4 regions of the Alicyclobacillus sp. TC genome follow, and region 1 is predicted to be linked to each of the others. Evidence: predicted binding sites of a transcription regulator. Region 1 holds the regulator's gene; each other region holds the start of a gene.
The links. Region 1 encodes LexA, which represses DNA repair genes until DNA is damaged. Its sites were predicted from a motif close to CGAACATATGTTCG; they were not measured.
Positions count from the first base shown of each region.

Region 2: a site for LexA is predicted at 3,047-3,060, ahead of FY534_RS00565 (YhjD family protein). Genes of this name have one in related genera too.
Region 3: a site for LexA is predicted at 1,741-1,754, ahead of pcrA (DNA helicase PcrA). Genes of this name have one in related genera too.
Region 4: a site for LexA is predicted at 1,727-1,740, ahead of uvrB (excinuclease ABC subunit UvrB). Genes of this name have one in related genera too.

Region 1 covers NZ_CP044434.1:1,479,856-1,484,832, forward strand. Annotated here, with positions in the region: partial or broken gene FY534_RS07270 (DHA2 family efflux MFS transporter permease subunit) at 169-1,667, opposite strand; gene lexA (transcriptional repressor LexA) at 1,887-2,525, shown strand; gene FY534_RS07280 (hypothetical protein) at 3,362-4,186, opposite strand; gene FY534_RS07285 (gamma-glutamylcyclotransferase family protein) at 4,134-4,643, opposite strand; gene FY534_RS07290 (amidoligase family protein) at 4,712-4,977, opposite strand, start outside.
Region 2 covers NZ_CP044434.1:108,766-113,742, reverse strand. Annotated here, with positions in the region: gene FY534_RS00580 (TatD family hydrolase) at 1-549, opposite strand, end outside; gene metG (methionine--tRNA ligase) at 549-2,540, opposite strand; gene FY534_RS00570 (hypothetical protein) at 2,557-2,775, opposite strand; gene FY534_RS00565 (YhjD family protein) at 3,077-3,334, shown strand; gene FY534_RS00560 (DNA polymerase IV) at 3,321-4,583, shown strand; gene FY534_RS00555 (YolD-like family protein) at 4,580-4,921, shown strand.
Region 3 covers NZ_CP044434.1:567,869-572,845, reverse strand. Annotated here, with positions in the region: gene pcrA (DNA helicase PcrA) at 1-1,674, opposite strand, end outside; tRNA gene FY534_RS02800 (tRNA-Pro) at 1,839-1,914, shown strand; gene FY534_RS02795 (hypothetical protein) at 2,020-2,265, opposite strand; gene rmuC (DNA recombination protein RmuC) at 2,416-3,759, opposite strand; gene FY534_RS02785 (DUF420 domain-containing protein) at 3,992-4,447, shown strand; gene FY534_RS02780 (SDR family NAD(P)-dependent oxidoreductase) at 4,444-4,977, shown strand, end outside.
Region 4 covers NZ_CP044434.1:472,652-477,628, reverse strand. Annotated here, with positions in the region: gene uvrB (excinuclease ABC subunit UvrB) at 1-1,664, opposite strand, end outside; gene FY534_RS02370 (flagellar motor protein MotB) at 1,829-2,614, opposite strand; gene FY534_RS02365 (flagellar motor protein) at 2,592-3,398, opposite strand; gene FY534_RS02360 (hypothetical protein) at 3,425-3,940, opposite strand; gene FY534_RS02355 (hypothetical protein) at 3,991-4,734, opposite strand; gene ftsX (permease-like cell division protein FtsX) at 4,792-4,977, opposite strand, start outside.

The sequences.
Region 1 (4,977 bases):
AATTTAATTTTTTATTCTGCATCACAGAGACTTGCTCCTCTTTTGAATTAGATATCTACTTTGATAAGCATTAGAAAGATAAACAAAAAAACGCCGCAAGTTTTCGAAGTGTCCACTTCGGCGTTGAGAAATTTTCTATAATTTATTTTAGATACGAATCTGATGTCTTCATGCTTGTTTTTGTGTTGAAACAGTAGAATTGCTCATTTGTCCAGAACGATGAGGACGTAACAGAACCAAGCCACATATAAATGCGATGGCATAGAATAAAATAAAGAATTGAAAACCTTTATCCGTTGAATTTACCAGGGCGCTTTTGATATTTGTACTTAAAACGCCTGCCGTGCCAAGAAACGCTTGCGACGCAACAGAGGGTGGCACACTGACCTCTGCAACAACTAACGCCAATGTCAGTGACAATGACATCCCAACATTTCGAAACGTATAAAACATACCTGAAGCAGCACCGGTCTGTTCCCGAGGCGCAGATGAAAGCACGGCCTTTGTAAGCGCCGGCCACCCTAGACCATTAGCAGTAGACATCAAAAGTTGTGGAAGAATGATTGCCATTACACTCAATTGCGGGCCTAGACTGCCTAGGAAATACACTCCAAGCCCCAAAAAGAACACCCCTACAAGCACCAACCGTGCCGGCCCAAAACGATCAGCCGCTGCCCCACCTAATGGTCCCATCACAAGCTGAGGTGCGGATAACGGAATCAACAACAAACCTGCTGACAAGGGACTTAAACGCAACGCACCCTGCAAATACAACGTTAACAGAAACGTTGTTGCAAAGTAACCAATCGAGTAACTGAATGTAACGCCAAGTCCTGCTGAGTAATGACGATGTTTGACTAGCGAGAGATTAAATAGAGGCGCTTTCACACGTAATTCTATCCAAACAAACGATATGAAAAGTACCAGCGTCAAAACAAATAACCCAAGAGTGCGCAGCGATAACCAACCCCAGGACTGTCCTTCGGAAAGTGACACAAGCAATCCTACAAGCCCTAGACCAAACGTGATCATACCAAGCCAATCTGATTTGACCTGTTGCTTAGGTGACACATCCGCACGAAGTACGATCATAGCGGCAATCATGCCTATGATGGCAAATGGAATGGTTACAAAAAAAATAGAGCGCCAGCCAAAAGCGTTTATCAGCGCGCCACCTGCAACAGGTCCTACGATAGAGCCTATTACCCAAGAAGTGGAATTAATCCCAACGCCTTACCAAGTTCATTAGCAGGAAACGCTTTAACAATGATGGGTGTGGCAGTGGCTAGAGCTAATGCAGCTCCTGTTCCCTGAATAAAACGATATACAATGAGTGCACTTCCAGAATTCGCAATACCACATAAAAACGTGGCCACTGTGAAAATTGCAAGACCAGCTATAAATATTTTTTTAGTACCTATGAGGTCCGACCATCTACCTGCAGGAAGAAGAAAAACCGTACTGGTGATAATGTACGACGTAATCGTCCAAAGTCCAGTTACAACTGAAATATGGAGACCAGACATAAGCCGGGGCAAACCAATAACGACAATTGTGGCATCCACATTCGTTATAAACGAAACTAAAGTAACAGCTGCAAGTATAGACCACTTCAATCTTATATCTGATTGCGCCACAAAACACCATCCTTTCAAATGGAAAGACATTTACTTATAGTAACTTGAGCGGTCTAGGTTTGACAATAGATGATTTGTACATGACTATGGCCTTGAAAATGTCATTTAAAATTCTTACATGATTGAATAAAACGCCAAAATATTTTTGATTTTCAACACAATCCAACAAACCGGAACATATGTTTGCATCCAAAGAATATTATGCTATGCTTAGGATTAGAATGTACGCATGAATGGAGTTTTGTAGCGATGGATATTAGCAAACGTCAGAAAGAAATACTTGATTTTATAGAAAAATGTATAGAAGAAAATGGATATCCGCCATCCGTTCGAGAAATCGGAGAGGCAGTAGGACTCGCTTCTAGTTCAACCGTCCACGGTCATTTAGAACGGTTAAGCCAAAAAGGATATCTACGAAGAGATCCAACTAAACCTCGTGCAATCGAATTATTAAAGAAGCATACTCAAATCGCGAAAAAAACTTCAGCAAATTGGGAATCGTCTTCTGCAATTTACTATGCTCCCATTATTGGAAAAGTAACCGCTGGTAAACCCATCACAGCTGTAGAGCATATAGAGGGTTATTTCCCTTTGCCAGATACGTATCATTCTCCTGAACAAATTTTTTTACTTAAGGTTCAAGGTGACAGCATGATTGAAGCTGGTATTATGGATGGAGACTTACTTTTTATTCGCCAACAGTCAACTGCTCAAAACGGTGATATTGTCGTAGCAATTACGGATGATGAAGAAGCAACTGTAAAAAGATTTTTTAGAGAAATGAACAGAATTCGACTTCAACCAGAAAACTCTTCGCTACAACCCCTTTATTTCAATCATGTAAATATTTTAGGAAAAGTAATTGGGTTATATCGTTCTCTTTCATGACTTTATATTTTATGAACAATAAAATATAAACTACGATTTACTTCTACATCATATAGAAAAGCCACTTATTCGATTAAAAATCAAGATAACTTTTTTGATATTCGACTGTTTGAGTTATATGATTTTTCAGAAAGAATACTGAAGCAAGTTTAGAACTTTATATAAAGTATTTTCATAACTCATAAACATGAATGAATAAAAGTCTGAAAACCGTTTAAAATCACATCATAGAATGGGCAGCAAATTTATAAAACTAGGACAGCATGCTGCCCATATCCTACATACAAAAGTTAGCCCAATAAGCCAGATGTCTGACTCAGCGCACTTCCCAGCTGATTGACTGGATTGGAGCTACTTCCTGAGGAACTTAGACTACTACTCAACTGGTTTGCTCCCTGACTTAATGCGCTTCCCAGCTGATTGACTGGATTGGAGCTACTTCCTGAGGAACTTAGACTACTACTCAACTGGTTTGCTCCCTGACTTAATGCACTTCCCAGCTGATTGACTGGATTGGAGCTACTTCCTGAGGAACTCAAACTACTCAACTGGTTTGCTCCTTGACTTAATGCACTTCCCAGCGAGTTCCCAAGTTGTTGAGACCCTTGGCCTAAAGCATTTGTCAAAGAGCTTGTTAGATTAGAAAGTGTACTTTGTACACTGGAAAGTGGATTAGCGACTCCAGGTATTGATTTCATATTCCATACTAGAACATTCCCGGTTGTATCACCATGTATCCATAAGTCCAGAAAAACCTTGTTTTATCAGGGTTTTCTGGACTTTTTATGTTCAGAGGTTTTGCTCAGTTTGGAACAAATTCGTTACTTTTTCGTTACTCATTCGTTACCGTGATCTCGTTCATACACTTCATAGTTGTGCAGCTGTTCCTTCATCTCTGTGATCCACGATGCGTCCAGCCGACTCCCTTTTCTCGACTCATCACCTAACCCAAAGTACGTCTGCACCGTCCACGGCGGCAAATAGACGTCTTCTGCATCGATACGGATATACTGATCACTTACGCTTCCATTGGATTTCGGTGAAAAATCACCACAGGTTTGCCCATACTCAGCATCCGCGCCCGTCCATTGCCGTTGTGCCTGACAAATCGTTCTTCCCTGTTCTTCCACAAGAAAACGGCACGCCCCACAATCTCCGCAAGTTCGTTTACGTATGTCAGCATTTGCTCTCAGAATATAGGCATCCTTGCGTTCCATGAGCCGCAAGGCACCGTTTTGAAGCAAAGACCGGATCAACGTGCGTTCCGTGAGAATGTTCCACTCTACAGGCGGCTCATCCGAAAACTCCATCTCTTCCCATTCTTCCTGTTCCTCTTCACTTGCCCACGGCGGGGGAACCGTATTGTCGTGAATCACCGCAGGCCCGTATAAAATCTGCGAACGCTGTCCCCACATTGTACAGTTTTGATGCAAAGGTTTCACAATATGGTAGCGAAAAAAGAATTGCGTGTCTTCTCTTTCATCTCCTGAATACACTGCGCCATACAACCAGGAAATCAGCCCTGTAATGGAATGACACTCCACAGGCGGCTCCTCGCCAAACTGGGCAATCAGTTCCCACTCCGCCAGTCTATCCTCTTCCAGCGGCCTAAAAAAATGCTTCTGCCAACGGTTGAATCTCTCTTCCACAGGTATCGTCAATCTCATCCGCCTCCGTTTCTATGCAACGAATATTACGCAATATCTGAAATATCGCGGATACGGCTTCTTCCGGTGCACTTCTCATCAACAGGTACAAGTAGTGCGGGTGTGGACGAACGTCCCAAAGATACGGTTGCACAAGTTCATACGTGAACGCCCGCACTCTTTCCCCGTCTTCCGTGACCACCTGCACAGGAATCCGTCGATAAAACCACGGCGCTCCCTCTCGGCGATCCAGACGCTTTTGCATCGCTGGCGTGACTTCCCACAGCACACCGTAGACTTCTTCCCTTGGCTTTCGTTCAATGTTGGCGATGCCGCCTTTGCGACTTGCCGAATAGCCATTGAAGCGAAGCCGATAACCGCTCAAAACTCCTAGTCCGTACCTGGAAGCGCCAGGACAGGTCCGTGCAAAATCCGTTTCATCCATGCAACTGCCATACGCAAAGTACAACATATGATCCACCTCCCATTCTCATATATTCTATTTTCTGGAATTTATGATACAGGATGTGGAAATCATTGTCAAGCCCTTCCGCGTACCCATAATTGTGTCGACAAGAGACGCAAACGATCCGAACCTAGCGTATCAAGATACTGACGAAATCTCTTTTCTCTATCCTCAGAAAGGGTGTTCATCTCCGGTCCTGTATCATGGGCAAAGAGTTTAGGCAAGCGCTCTGCACCAGGCATGTGTTTTCTCAGATAGGCCGATTGCAGAATGGTGGCGTGCGCCAATTGGATTTGACGCTGTAAAATGACGGGATCATGCGTGGAATTGGGATAGCGAA
Region 2 (4,977 bases), 1.4 Mb from region 1:
CGCATTCTTAAACGTGATGGGTCCGCCAAACGACAAGTACATGCCCATAGCTAGACAAATTTTGGCCGTCTCTTCACTGCCGTTGAAACAATGCATGATACCGCCCACTTCTTCCACATGAGCCTCTTGCAGACACTGCAGAACATCTCCTGTGGATTCGCGGTTGTGCACAATGACTGGCAATTGGAGACGGCGGGCCATCTCAATCTGGCGAACAAACGCTGCCCGCTGAACGTCGCGAGGCGCAGCGTCCCAATAGTAGTCCAGTCCAATCTCGCCAATTGCCACTACACGCGGATGTGCAGCCATAGTTTCAATCGCCGCGTAATCATCATCAGAAACGCGCCCTACCGCCTCTGGATGAATGCCTACCGCAGCATACACCCCTGAGTACGCCTCAGCAATTTCAAGGGCCTTTCGCGAACTTTCCACATCCACTCCAGGTACAACTATTTCTGTGACACCTACAGCGCGAGCACGCTCTATAACGTGCGGCAAATCTTCCCGAAAACGGTCATCCATCAAATGGCAATGGGTGTCAAACAGCATTATTTCACAACACTCCCATTCGGCAGACCTTCAGGCACAGTAACCAGCTTTAAGGTGTCTCCCGACGAAGCCGCCAAAATCATGCCATTGGATTCTACGCCTCGCAGCTTGACAGGTTTAAGATTGGTCACCACAACAACCCGCGTTCCCAACAGCTCTTCCGGACGATAATGTAGCGCTATTCCAGAGACAATTTGCCGCGTCTCACTACCAAGGTCGACCTGAAGCTTGAGCAATTTATCCGCCTTGGCGATTTTTTCAGCAGCCACAATCTGACCTACACGCAACTCCACTTGCCCAAACGTATCCACACCAATCAGTGGCATCTTCTCCTCTATTGGCTGCTGGCTGGCGTCAGACGAAACGGTTGCCGCGCCAGGAACTGCAGCAGATGGGGACGCAGTTGTCCGCGCACCCATTAAGGCATCCAGTGCTGCAATCTCTTCAGCTACATCAAGTCTAGGAAAATGCGGTTTTTGCTCGATCACGTTGAGACCCGCACTGTGCTGGCCAAACTCGCGCAACGAGGCCCAGCTAAAAGCGTCTACCGGGAAACCAAACTGCGCAACCACAGCACGAGGAAAATCTGTCATGAACGGCTGTACAAGTATCGAAAGGACGCGAATCGTTTCTACCATATGATAGAGCACCGTATCCAGCCGCTCCTGTTGATCATTCTTGGCAAGCGCCCAAGGAGCAGTCTCGTCAATATATTTGTTGCCCTGACGTACCAACTTCCACAGTGCCTCCAGCGCCACAGAGAATTCCAACCGTTCCATGTACGCCTCTACTGCGTCGACTGTCTCAGCCACTAAATGAGCCAAAGCGAGATCGACCGCTTCCCGCTGCCCCGGGCGCGGCACCACACCTTGCCGATAACGATGCAACATAGCCACACTGCGATGAACAAGATTGCCCAGATCGTTCGCCAAATCAAAATTGAGCCGTTCAATCAACGCTTCCGGTGTGAAAACGCCATCCTGTCCGAACGGAATTTCACGCAACAAGAAATAGCGAATCGCGTCTCGCCCATAGCGCTCAATGAGCAGAAGCGGATCGACCACATTACCTTTGGATTTGCTCATTTTCCCGTCTTTCATCAGCAGCCAGCCATGAGCGTAGACCTTCTTCGGCAACGGCAAACCAAGCGCCATTAAAAAGATTGGCCAGTAGATGGTGTGGAAACGGACAATCTCCTTGCCCACCAGATGGACGTCTGCAGGCCAGTAGCGTGCAAACTGCTCCTCCTTTTGCGGATCAGACGATCCATAACCAATAGCCGTAATGTAGTTGGTAAGCGCATCGAGCCAGACGTAGACAACGTGTTTCGGGTTGCTTGGCACATGTACGCCCCAATCAAAAGAAGTTCGAGAAACACATAAATCTTGCAAGCCAGGTTTGATAAAGTTGTTAATCATCTCGTTTTTGCGCGATTCTGGTTGTATGAATTCTGGATTTTCCTCATAAAACTGGAGAAGTCGGTCAACATATCGACTCATCCGGAAAAAGTAGCTTTCCTCTTTGGTGTAATGCACAGGACGGCCACAATCAGGACACTTGCCGTCCACCAATTCGCGTTCACTCCAGAAAGATTCACAGGGTGTGCAATACCACCCTTCATAATCGGATAAATAGATGTCCCCCTGCGCAACCAACCGTTCAAACAGGGCCTGCACCACTTCGGTATGACGGGACTCTGTGGTGCGGATAAAATCGTTGTAGGAAATGTCCAACTCTTTCCACAAATTTTGAATCCAGGCAATAATGCCATCGAGAAACTCGAGTGGCTTCTGACCAGCAGCCTCCGCGCTTTGCTGGATTTTCTGGCCGTGTTCGTCCGTCCCTGTAAGAAACATGACATCGTAGCCACGCAACCGCTTATAGCGGGCAATGGCATCAGCAGCTACCGTGGTATAGGCGTGCCCAATATGCAAGCGATTGCTCGGGTAATAAATAGGTGTGGTAACGTAAAATGTTTTTGGATTCGTCATGTTAAAACTCCCTTCTCTATCCATGCCAGTCCATACCAATCGGTGTAACACCAAAAAGCCCGCCCCTGTTTGGGGCGAGCTGTATAGCCGCGGTACCACCCAAATTCATGCGCTCGGGCTGAAAAATGATGTTGGTTGAAACTGCAATCATCATTCTCATTACCGTATGACGCACCTCTGGCAAGCGGACATGCTTTTCTGTCCACTCTGTCCGGTAACGGGGACTTCCGCGCAAACCTCGCCCCTACGCTCAGCCTGCGGCCTCCAAAATCATACTCCCTGGCCACCTCGCCATCGGCTCGCACCCTCCCGACTCGCTGCGGACTGTGCGCCAGGTACCCTTTTTTCATAGGCTCTTATTCGAGATTCGTTTGACAATAAAGCTCTTGGAGAAATTCTACAAAACCCTATCCACTTCGTCAATTCAGCATTTCATTCAATCCCCCTCAAAATTTCACAAAACTTTTCGCTTGATTTCAGCGCAGAAATGCATATACTGATAAATACGAACATATGTTCGTTAAGGGTGATCAATCATGAGACCAACTTTAGCCATTCGCGGCCTCCTTCTGCTCGATTTGGCAGAGCGACATATCCATCAACAACGGGCACGCTTACTTCGCCTTTTGAAGGAGAGCCAAACAGAGATTGTAGACGTGATGGAAGAAGACTTGGAGTGGGTAGTCAAATATAAAGAAAAAGGATACACACACGAAGCCATTTATATGCGCCCCATGCTGACAGCAGAGCTGGAAGCACGGATGCAACTGGGTCCTGTCCATGAGCAGCACTGAATGGATTGTAGGTCTAGTGGATATGCAAAGTTTCTACGCGTCAGTGGAGGTGGCCACCACTCCAGCCTTCACAGCCAGCCGGCATTTAGAATGCGATGAGAGCGACCCCCCACTCGCCGTTACAGGTGATCCAGAGCGACGAAGCGGTATTGTTTTGGCCGCCTCGCCAACAGCCAAAGCAATGGGCGTTTCCACCGCCATGCGACTGGGGGAAGCTGTCCGCGCATGCCCAAAACTCATCTGCGTGCGACCACGCATGCGTCTTTATTTGGAAACTTCTCTGCGTATTCAAGAGACCATTCGTCAAATGTTCCCTAAGGCAGAATCTTTCTCGATTGACGAATGCTTCTTTGCCTTTCCTTATCCAAGCCATTTTTTTGCCGATCCGTTACAAACCGCCAGCGAATTGCGCACCCGTATCTGGGATCAATTTCGTATTCGTTGCCGGGTGGGTCTCGCTCCTAACAAATGGGCAGCCAAAATGGCCAATAAGGCGGCCAAACACAGACGGGGCGGCGTGATCTGGTGGACGCAAGATCAATTGATACACGAATTGCACGCACTACCTGTAACAGAGATGTGGGGACTGAAACGGCGCGCGCAAATATTAATAGAAGAGTTTGGATGCCAAACAATTGGCGATGTGGCACGCTTACCACTGGGACGTTTGCGGACGCGGTTTGGTGTATGGGGAGAGGTTATCCAGCGATGGGCCCAAGGCCAGGATGGCAGCACTTTGAACGACAATGCGTTACAGACGCCGCATCGGGGTTACAGCAACCGCACTACGCTACCTCGCGATTTTTATCAGAGAGAAGAAGTAGCGGTAGTAATTTTAGAACTATTGGACGAAGTCTGCTCTCGTACCCGTTACACACAGCAGTGCGGGCGGCGCATAGGGCTTGGGCTGACCTACGAGGGCATGACAGGTGGATTTTTCCGTGCCAAAACCCTGCCGCGCCCAACCAATCGCAGTGAACAACTTTACCCGATTTTACTCTCCCTGCTCGATACGCATTGGGACGGAAGTGGCGTGCGAGCTGTGAGTGTCTCACTCGATTTGCTGACTGAGGAAAGCGGTACACAGCTCGATCTCTTTGAAAATGTGCCGCGCCGCCAGCAACTTTGGCGTACTGTGGACCATTTACATGCCACCTTTGGCGAAACGAGCATTATCCGCACCAGCAGTTTGTTGCCTGCGGGCCAAAAACACACACGGGCTGTCAAAATAGGAGGTCATTTTGCGTGAAGATAAATGAAGGAAATATTTTCGAATCCATGCGTCTCCTGCTTCCCGAACATCGCGCAGCAAGTGCCGAATTTCGCCGCCGAAAGGAGCGTCTGCCACAACCCTTGCTGGATGAACAGCAACTGGAATCTTTGAATTGGGCTATGGAACAATTGCTTTCCCTTCATCTTCCAGCCCTTATACAACTAGAAGTTTTCCAAAACGGCAAGCGCAAACCTCTGAGCGGATGGCTGACACACGCTACGCCCTCTTCTCTGCATCTACAAGCCGAGCAGAAAACGCACAAAATCCCAAAAGAAGATATTCTCCGAATCCATCTAGACGAGTTCAGCGATTAAAACACTGGATTCAGAAATCGCACGCGACATATGGAAAAAACAAGTTCCACCTGTCA
Region 3 (4,977 bases), 910 kb from region 1:
CGAAGGGCGACCATTATCCATGTCTGTATCAGCCACCAGGGAGACATCAGTAAGAAATTGACTCAGCCTTTCTACAGGTTCCAATCCTGGCCAATTTTCATCAAACTCCTTCGTCAGCGAGAGAAATTCTTCGAGGTTTTCTATGCGACTCTCTGCTTCTAAAGAATGTTCTGTCTGCAGCATCTCCACGTATTTTGTCTGCTCAATGATCAGACGAGTGATTTCTGTAACCGACAATTTTTTCTGCTGTTCATGACATTCTTCCATCCACTCCGCAAAGGAGGTTAAACCCATTTTAGCTTTGCCGCTTAAACCAGCAGCCTCGAGATGTTCACAGGCCGCCAACAAGGGCATTTGATGTGCATTTGCATATTCTGCTAATCTGCCTAGCGATGTGTCACCAATTCCGCGTTTTGGCACATTGACGATGCGCAAAAATGAAGCGTCGTCCGCAGGATTGTCAATAAGTCTTAAATAAGCAATCAAATCACGAATTTCTTTTCGTTCGTAAAAACGCACACCGCCATAGATGCGGTAGGGTATACCTCGTTGCAAAAAGGTTTCCTCAATCACACGCGATTGAGCGTTTGTACGATACAGCACAGCAGCATCCGTGTATTGTCCTCCCGCTTCGACCCATTTCACCAACTCTTGAGAGATCCAGGCAGCTTCAACACGCTCATCACGGCATTCCAAAAGTTGAGCAGCCTCACCTTTTTCACCATCCGTCCACAGCGTCTTCTCTTGACGATCGCGATTATTTCGAATTACATGATTGGCAATATCCAGGATGGTTTGCGTTGAACGGTAATTTTGTTCTAAACGAATCACCTTGGCTTCCGGGAAGTCTTTTTCAAACTGCAAAATATTACGAATATCCGCACCACGCCAACCATAAATAGATTGATCGGAATCCCCTACGGCGCAAAGATTTCGATGCTCATCTGCAAGTAGGCGGATCAAGATATATTGAGCATGATTGGTATCCTGATATTCATCCACATGAATGTAACGATATTTTTGACTGTATGCCGACCGAACCTCGGGAACTGCGCGAAAAAGTTCAACTGTTTTCATAATGAGATCGTCAAAATCAAGCGCTTCGTTCAGTTTCAATCTGCGCTCATATTCGATGTAGGTGTCTGCTACTATTCGGCTAAACAAATCACGTGCTCCATCTTTAGCCTTTTGGGGATTCACCAATGCATTTTTATGCTGACTAATGCCTCCCAGCACCGCACGCGGGTCAAATCTCTTGCTATCTATTTGGTAATCGCGCAGAATTTTACGTACAATGGCAATCTGATCCGAACTGTCAAGTACGGTAAACCGCGTACTGTATCCCATCTGGTCAATATCGCGGCGTAAAATTTTTGCACAGAAAGAATGGAATGTGCTGGCCATGACATCTTGTCCAGCCAGTCCAACCCATTGTTCAATACGCTCACGCATTTCGCGTGCAGCTTTATTGGTAAAAGTAATGGCAAGCACATTCCAAGGCGAAACTCGACAATGCCCCAGCAGATAAGCTATCCTGCGAGTGAGTACGCTTGTTTTTCCGCTGCCTGCACCAGCGAGAATCAAAAGTGGTCCCTCTGTAGCTTGTACAGCTTCTAATTGAGCGGGATTCAGTCCGTCGAGAATACGCTCGCTGCCAATTCCCATTTTATGCATAAACATCAAGCACCTAACTTCCCTTGGAGGATGATTTCTATTATATCAGTCCTCAACTCATGGATGCGAACAAATGACCGAACATATAAAGGCTTTTTAGAGAGTTGACGCTCCAAGAGGAAGCGTGCTATAGTAGCTTTTGTTCAAATAGAGGTCTTTATTTTCGGAATGTAGCTCAGGTGGTAGAGCGCACGGTTCGGGACCGTGAGGCCGCAGGTTCGAGTCCTGTCATTCCGACCAGGTTGCCTAGAATGTGATAATCCGTTTTTTAAACATAAAAAATAAAGTCGCAGATTCCTTGTTTAAATTGAGAGAATCAGGCGACTTTTTTTAATCTACAATCCATTACTTTTCATCTTTCGTATTGACGATTAAAGCAGCAAGCGCAATATAAGTAATGAAAAGTCTGGCGCTTGTAGCCGTAAAATCAATTTTCTTTTGTCTAGCAATACCAAGGACGTAGATAAGCGTAGATTGCAAAATAAGAAATAGAAAAGCGATATTGTTGTACCCTTCCGGCAAGAGAGCTTCCAGAAGCAAAAATGATATCATGGCCCAGACTATAGTTCTGGTCAAGAAGTCATCGTTCATACTCCTACCCCCTAGTCCAGCCACCTATCGTCTGTTGTCATTTTACGCCATCCTCAAACAAAGAGGCACTGACAATTGCCACTCCCCAATTCGAAGTCGAATGAAAAGAAAACTTCTTTGTCTTTTATCTAAGTACGTCTGAGGTCTAGATTATTGATCAAGTTCTTCCCATTCTTCTTCGGTTCCCAATTCAGGCAACAATAAAGACGCTTGGCTATTCGGCAATGCTTCCACTTGTCTTAATTTACGTTCAATGCCGCGCGAACTTCGAGAAGCTCGTTCTATCACATTACTTGCTTCTTGTAATTTTTTCTGAGTTTTTTGGAGCAAGTCCCCAAATGTACCAAACTGTGTCTTAATGGCCCCCAGTAACTCCCACACTTCGCTCGATCTCTTTTGAATAGCCAGTGTACGAAATCCCATTTGCAAACTGTTTAACAAAGCAGTGATGGTGGTGGGCCCTGAGACAATCACCCGAAATTCTTGTTGCAATTTTTCCAGCATGCCTGGTTGACGCAATACTTCAGCAAACAAGCCTTCAATGGGCAGATACAGAATAGCAAAATCTGTCGTATGAGGTGGGTCAAGATATTTGTCGGATATCGATTTTGCCTCTTGACGAATTCTTGACAGCAGAGACTTGGCAGTTTCCTGCATGAATTCCAAGTCCCCTCTGTCTTCCGCATCTAACATCCTTTGATAGTCTTCCAATGGAAATTTACAATCAATTGGCAACCATACGGCTTCATCTTGACGATCACGACCTGGCAATTTTATGGCAAACTCAACGCGATCGGCAGAACCTTTGCGCACTGAGACATTTTTCTCATACTGTTCGGGTGATAATATTTGCTCAAGAAGCATTTCTAATTGAATTTCTCCAAATGTACCTCTGGTTTTGACGTTGCCAAGCACTCGCTTTAAATCTCCTACATTACTGGCTAATGTCTGCATCTCGCCCAAACCTTTATGGACAGCTTCTAAACGTTCGCTGACCAGCTTAAAGGATTCTGTCAAACGTTGTTCAAGCGTAGCATTGAGCTTTTCATCTACTGTTTGGCGCATTTTTTCCAATTGAAGTGCATTATCTTCCTGTATTTTATGAAGTTGTTTTTCCACAATATCTCTGACACGTTCCAATTTTTGCTCATTCATCGTCGTCAACTGTGAAAGTTGATTAGAAAAGGCGTCAAACAAATTTTTTTGCTGTTGACCAAAAGTCTGGAACTGTTGCTGAAGCTGCTCACCGCTTTGACGCTGCAAACGTTCCAATTGTTGACCTAATTCCGCACGCATCTCTCGAAACTCCTGATGTTGTCCATTAAGGATTTTTTCTCTTTCAACAGAAAAACTCTCTTTCATAGCGTCCAAGTCATGATTGAGACGGGTCAATGACTCCAACCATTCCGGATTTCGTTCTCTGTTTTGCTTTCTAAACAACCAAATCATCAGGATAATTTGTAAAATGAGGACAATCGGCAATAGATAGGACATTGAAAAACCTCCTCAGGGTAATCCATCTTTTCAAACCAAAAGATTGCATCATCTCCCTGTTCAATTTAAATAAATTTTCGCTTATTCCTCTCGACTGCACAACCACATCATCTATGCTCTTCTGATGGTCTAGACAGAGTTTCACACATTGCTACGATTTGTGGTATAGGCGTAGCTTTTTTCCCCACCGTGCTAATGTTACAATGCAGTTTGATAGAAAGGGGTGTCAATCATGGGGCTATTTTTAGCCTATTTCAACGAAGCCTGCATTCTGATTAGTGCTGCGTTGTTTGGTATTGGGTGGTATCAAATCCGTCAGGGAAGACAGTTGCTCCACAAGCGATTGATGCTTACCGGCTCTACGTTTGCTGCGCTTTTTTTCATCACCTATGTACTAAAAACCATTTTTATTGGCGATACAGCTTTTGGCGGTCCAAAGTCGATGGCCAATTTTTATTACGCTTTTCTCCAAACGCACTCGATTTTGGCAACTGTTGCAGCTATTTTCGGCATTGTAACGCTCGTCTTCGCGTTTCGGATGAACTTTGCCAAACACCGAAAAGTCGGACCATGGACTGTGGTTATTTGGTTTATCACAGCAGCCACTGGTTTGACCGTATTTATTTTACTATACATTGCTTATCCTATAGGCCCTACCACCAATCTATTTAAGGCGTGGATGGGATGAACACAGAATCTCAGAAATACGTCCTGGTGACTGGAGCAGCACGCGGAATCGGGCGGGCTGTCAGTGAAGCTTTTGGACAAAGCGGCTGGCATGTTTTTTTACTAGACCATCACGAACAGGCTTTAACTGAACAAATGAGACGCATGCAAGATTTAGGCTACGCCAGCTCCTCTTTATTAGCAGATTTGCGCAATGAGCAGCACATTGTCTCTGCTATGAAGCAGGCAGCGAAAATTGCCCCGAAATTAGACGCGTTGATTAATAACGCTGGCATTATGTCACCCAGACTGCCTTTAGCTGATATGCCCGTAGAACATTTTGACGATGTGATTGCTGTCAATTTACGAGCGCCTTTTTTATGCGTCAAGTATGCCTTGCCATTGCTTGAGAAAGCCAAAGCTCCTGCTGTAGTTAACATGGCCTCTACTCGCGCTTTAATGTCTGAGGCCAATACGTTTCCGTATTCCGCTTCAAAAGGTGGGATACTTGCTCTGACACACGCAATGGCCGTATCACTCGGTCCGAAAATT
Region 4 (4,977 bases), 1.0 Mb from region 1:
TACATAATAACTTCTCCGTGACTGTTTCGTGCAGCCCGGCCAATCGTTTGAATCAAAGAAGTAGTTGCGCGTAAAAATCCTTCTTTATCCGCATCTAATATGGCAACAAGTGAAACTTCAGGCAAATCAAGACCTTCCCTAAGCAAGTTAATACCAATCAAAACGTCAAATACTCCTAAGCGTAAATCTCTCAAAATGACCATACGTTCAATGGTTTTAATATCAGAGTGTAAATAACGAACCTTAATTCCTATCTCTTTGAGGTAGTCCGTTAAATCTTCGGACATTTTCTTCGTTAAAGTTGTGATAAGAACTCTTTCTTTGCGAGCGATTCTTCCCTGAATTTCTACAACTAAATCATCAATTTGTCCTTTTGTGGGCCTTACATGGATTAACGGATCGAGCAAGCCTGTTGGACGTATGATTTGTTCCACTCGTTTTTGTTCATGGGCTTCCTCGTAAGGACCAGGAGTTGCAGAAACATAAATAATTTGGCCAATTTTTTGTTCAAATTCCTCAAAAGTTAAAGGTCTGTTATCTGCAGCCGACGGGAGCCTAAAACCGTGCTCAATTAAAGTTAGCTTGCGAGTTCTATCTCCACCGTACATCCCTCGAATTTGCGGTAATGTGACGTGAGATTCATCAATAAAAGTAATAAAGTTATCTGGAAAATAATCTAATAGCGTATTGGGAGGTTCACCTGCGGCTCGCCCTTCTAAATGACGGGAATAGTTTTCAATACCTGTACAAAAACCAATTTCCAGCATCATTTCAATATCGTAATTTGTTCTTTGTTCCAAACGTTGGGCTTCCAGAAGCTTCCCATTGGCACGCAACTCTGTCAATCTTTCTTTGAGTTCATCACGAATTCTTGTAATTGCTGCTTCCAGACGTGGACGTGATGTAACAAAGTGAGACGCCGGGAAAATAGAGACATGCTCTCTATACCCTACCACTTCTCCAGTCAATACATCGATTTCGGTGATCCGATCTATCTCGTCTCCAAACAACTCGACACGAATGGCATGCTCGCCCCTGGAGGCTGGGAAAATTTCTACTGTGTCACCTCTAACGCGAAATGTGCCTCGCGTAAAATTCATATCATTACGCTCATACTGCATGTCTACCAATCGATGAAGGATAGAATCCCTAGAACGTGTGCTATTGACACGCAAAGACAATACATGACTTGCATATTCCTGCGGACTACCCAACCCATATATAGCCGATACACTGGCGACCACAATAACATCGTTTCTTTCTAAAATAGATGCTGTCGCCGAATGGCGCAATTTATCAATTTCATCATTAATTTTTGCATCTTTTTCTATATAGGTATCTGTCGAAGGAATATAAGCCTCCGGCTGATAATAATCATAGTAGCTGACGAAATACTCAACTGCATTTTCAGGAAAGAAGTCTTTAAATTCTGCCGCAAGTTGTGCTGCCAATGTTTTATTATGCGCTATCACTAAAGTAGGTCTATTTAATTCAGCAATAATATTTGCCATTGTAAATGTTTTTCCTGAACCAGTTACCCCAAGCAAGGTTTGATGTCTTAATAATCCTTGAACACCCTCTACCAAGCCTCTGATAGCTTCTGGTTGGTCTCCTTGCGGATGATACTGTGATACCAGTTTAAACTTTCTGTACTCACGTTCCAAAATAGTTTGACCTCCTAGCAAGAAGCCTCTTTAATTAAGAATATCACATTCTACAAAAAATAAGAACAAATGTTCGCCATTTTTAAAAATAAAAAAGGACAGCAATCTGCCATCCTCAGCATGCTCGAAGACTGAAGAAAATAGACCTAAATGATTGGTAAAGACTATCCATTTCCTGCAACACCTACTGGCTCAGCATTGATAGTACCCGGTTGAATTCCCTGCCGCAAAATAACAATATTCACACGACGATTCATTTGGCGATTCTGCGGTGTATTATTGGGGACTATTGGACGATATTGACCATATCCAATCCCTGATAGACGCTGAGGGGCTATGCCATGACTAGCCAAAAAACGAACGACACCCATGGCTCTACCTGCTGAAAGTTCCCAATTGGAAGGATAAATCGGAGTATCTATTGGTTCATTGTCCGTATATCCCTCAACAACAATTTGATTTTGCAAGGATCGAAAAAATGGAATTAAACCCAAAAGGATCTTTTGTGCCTCAGGACGAATATTAGCCGATCCGGTATCAAAAAGCACAACATCTTTAAGAGTTATCTGCACACCTCTTTGTTGGTTTTGGAGTGATACATTACCACTTAAATTGTGTGATTGAATATATGACTGCAATATGGCATAGAGATGATTGAGCTTACTGTCATTCTGTTTTTGCATGGATGACACTTTTTGCTGATCACCCGTATTGGTTGGATTCGCTGCCGAAATTAAAGCTGTTGTTCCTGTATTATTCAATGGTATCTGATCGGATTTATGTAATGCAGCTGCTAACGATTGTGATAAAGATTCAAATTTAATATGATTAATAGAAGACATTGCGTACATAATCACAAAAAATATCATGAGTAATGTAATTAAATCTGAATATGTTATTAACCAGCGTTCATGATTTTGTGGTGGTTCAGGCTTGCGCCGTCTCGGCATTGACCTCACCCGTCTTTCCTTTCGAAGATTCTATACGGTCAGCAGGTGGTAAAAACGCTTTTAGTTTTTGGCCAAGTATTGTTGGATTTTCTCCAGCCTGTATCGATAAAACTCCTTCCATCATAATTTCTCTAAGTAAAATTTCATCCTCGTTTCTATGCTTCAACTTATTAGCGATAGGCAGCCAAAAAACGTTAGCACTTGCAACACCATATAACGTAGCTGTAAAGGCTGTAGCAATTTGTGGGCCAAGCTTTGAAACATCTTGTAGACTCCCAAGCACATGAATTAGACCCATTACCGTACCAATAATACCCATTGTGGGTGCAAAACCGCCAGCAGCCTCAAACATCTTAGCTCCTATTTCATGGCGTTGTTCAACATAAGAGAGTTCAGTCTCCATCATATTTTTAACCAATTCGGGATCGACACCATCTACTACCAATCTGATGCCATCTCGCAAGAATTGATCTGGAAAACTTTCAACTCTATCTTCCAGTGCAAGAATACCTTCTCTTCTTGCAATTGTCGCTAGATTAACCAGTTGTTCAATCACATCAAGGTAATCAATTTTTTTTGAAAGAAAAGCGATTTTCAGATATTTTCCTATACGTAAAAAAGTTTTTAATGAAGAAGAGGTTAATGTTGCCCCTAATGTACCTCCAAAAACAATCAATGCTGCATTCGGCTGGAGAAGAGCTGTAAATGAGCCTCCATCGAGCATAAATCCTCCCACTAACCCAACTACAGCAATAATAATTCCCGCAAGCGTTGCGATATCCAATTGATTTACCTCCCCATATCCCTATCTTAATAGGATGTACGGACAATTTCTTCCGATTTGTCCTTTTGATGATCTGTAATATCGATAATTTTTTTTCTTTTGCTAAATAAACTCATAAACAAACCAAAAGCCCTTTTTTCTTCTGTGACGTTTATATCTTCTTCCGATAAAATTAACAAGCCTAATTGATGACGTTCTCCACTATATATGGGTTTGCCAATCATCCTTACTTCTCCTTGAATATCTACTATCTGAAATTTAACATAAGCTGGATTAGCATCAATTGCAAAATGTAATTCATATTCATTGCGTACAGGCATTTGATTCACTTGTAAAATCGTCTCACCAGTAGCCAACCCTATCTCCCTTGCTAATGATCCGCGCAGAGTATGAAGGATACGAGCTCCAGAAGAAATCGGTGTTATAATCGCATCACGTCTTTTTTCTTTATAACGGAAATGAAAGAACAACCCCTCCATACTCAGGAAAATAATTGCAGCCGAAATAGGTATCATAAAATCTTTGTGAACTGCGACACTCATATAGACAGCGAATCCAGCGACAATGAATTGTATAAAAGAAAGTAGGATATTCAATTTTTTAAATTGAGAAGGGGAGTTGAACCCGCACGATACGATTGCCCAATCAATAAGGGTATTCCTAAAACACCAACTGACAGTGTATTTTTTAACAAATAAAAAGGGGCCGTCTTCTCATTAAGATTCCAAATCAAACCAGGAGTCCAAATCGCGATAGGTATCATTGATGATATCTGCAGAAAAAAACCACCGATGGATCTTCCGCGCTTACCTCGCAATATTGTTGGACTTACTTCTTCAGAGCCTGTCCAAAGAAATAAAATAATTTGTGATAAAGCTAATGCTGAGACAATGATCATCCATGACGAACTTTGAAAATCCAATAATGGCTTCATCCAACCACGAAGAGTTAGATTAGGAATATTTTTCAAAATCCAAGTGAGTATCATCAACAAGGATATACTAGTAATTGAATTCATCCATCTTAATTGAGCTATAGAGAATAACATTGAACAAGCAATAAACCAAAATAATTCTCCTTGGGTGACTGAACAACCCAAATACAGAAGTGCTGCTGTGATAATGACACCAATCGCGATAGACTTGAGTTGCCTTACTAATAAGGGTTTCCCTATTCTTGTTATTCGAATGCCAAATAATTGACGCTCAGTTTGTACCTGTCGATAATTCTCCCAGAAAATTAAGAACAATGCTATATAGAGAAGGGGATTAAGGCATATATACTTAAGAACTTCTAATATGGATTCGCCCACTGATAAGATCTGTGTCGAACTCATCAGCTCCCCTCCTTTACATTAAATTACTCGATAAAATGAATCTACTGAAAACTACTTTTATATACGTAAAAATTTACGAACAGACATAAATCCGCCCCAAAACCCGAGTACGAAACCTAATACAAGAAGTGCTACCGTTACTTTAATGACAAACCAGTTTACAGAGATTAACGGAAAATGAATCCCATAAAAGTAACCTCCAGAAATCTGATATAGATATTGGTATAGAAAATCTAATGCAAC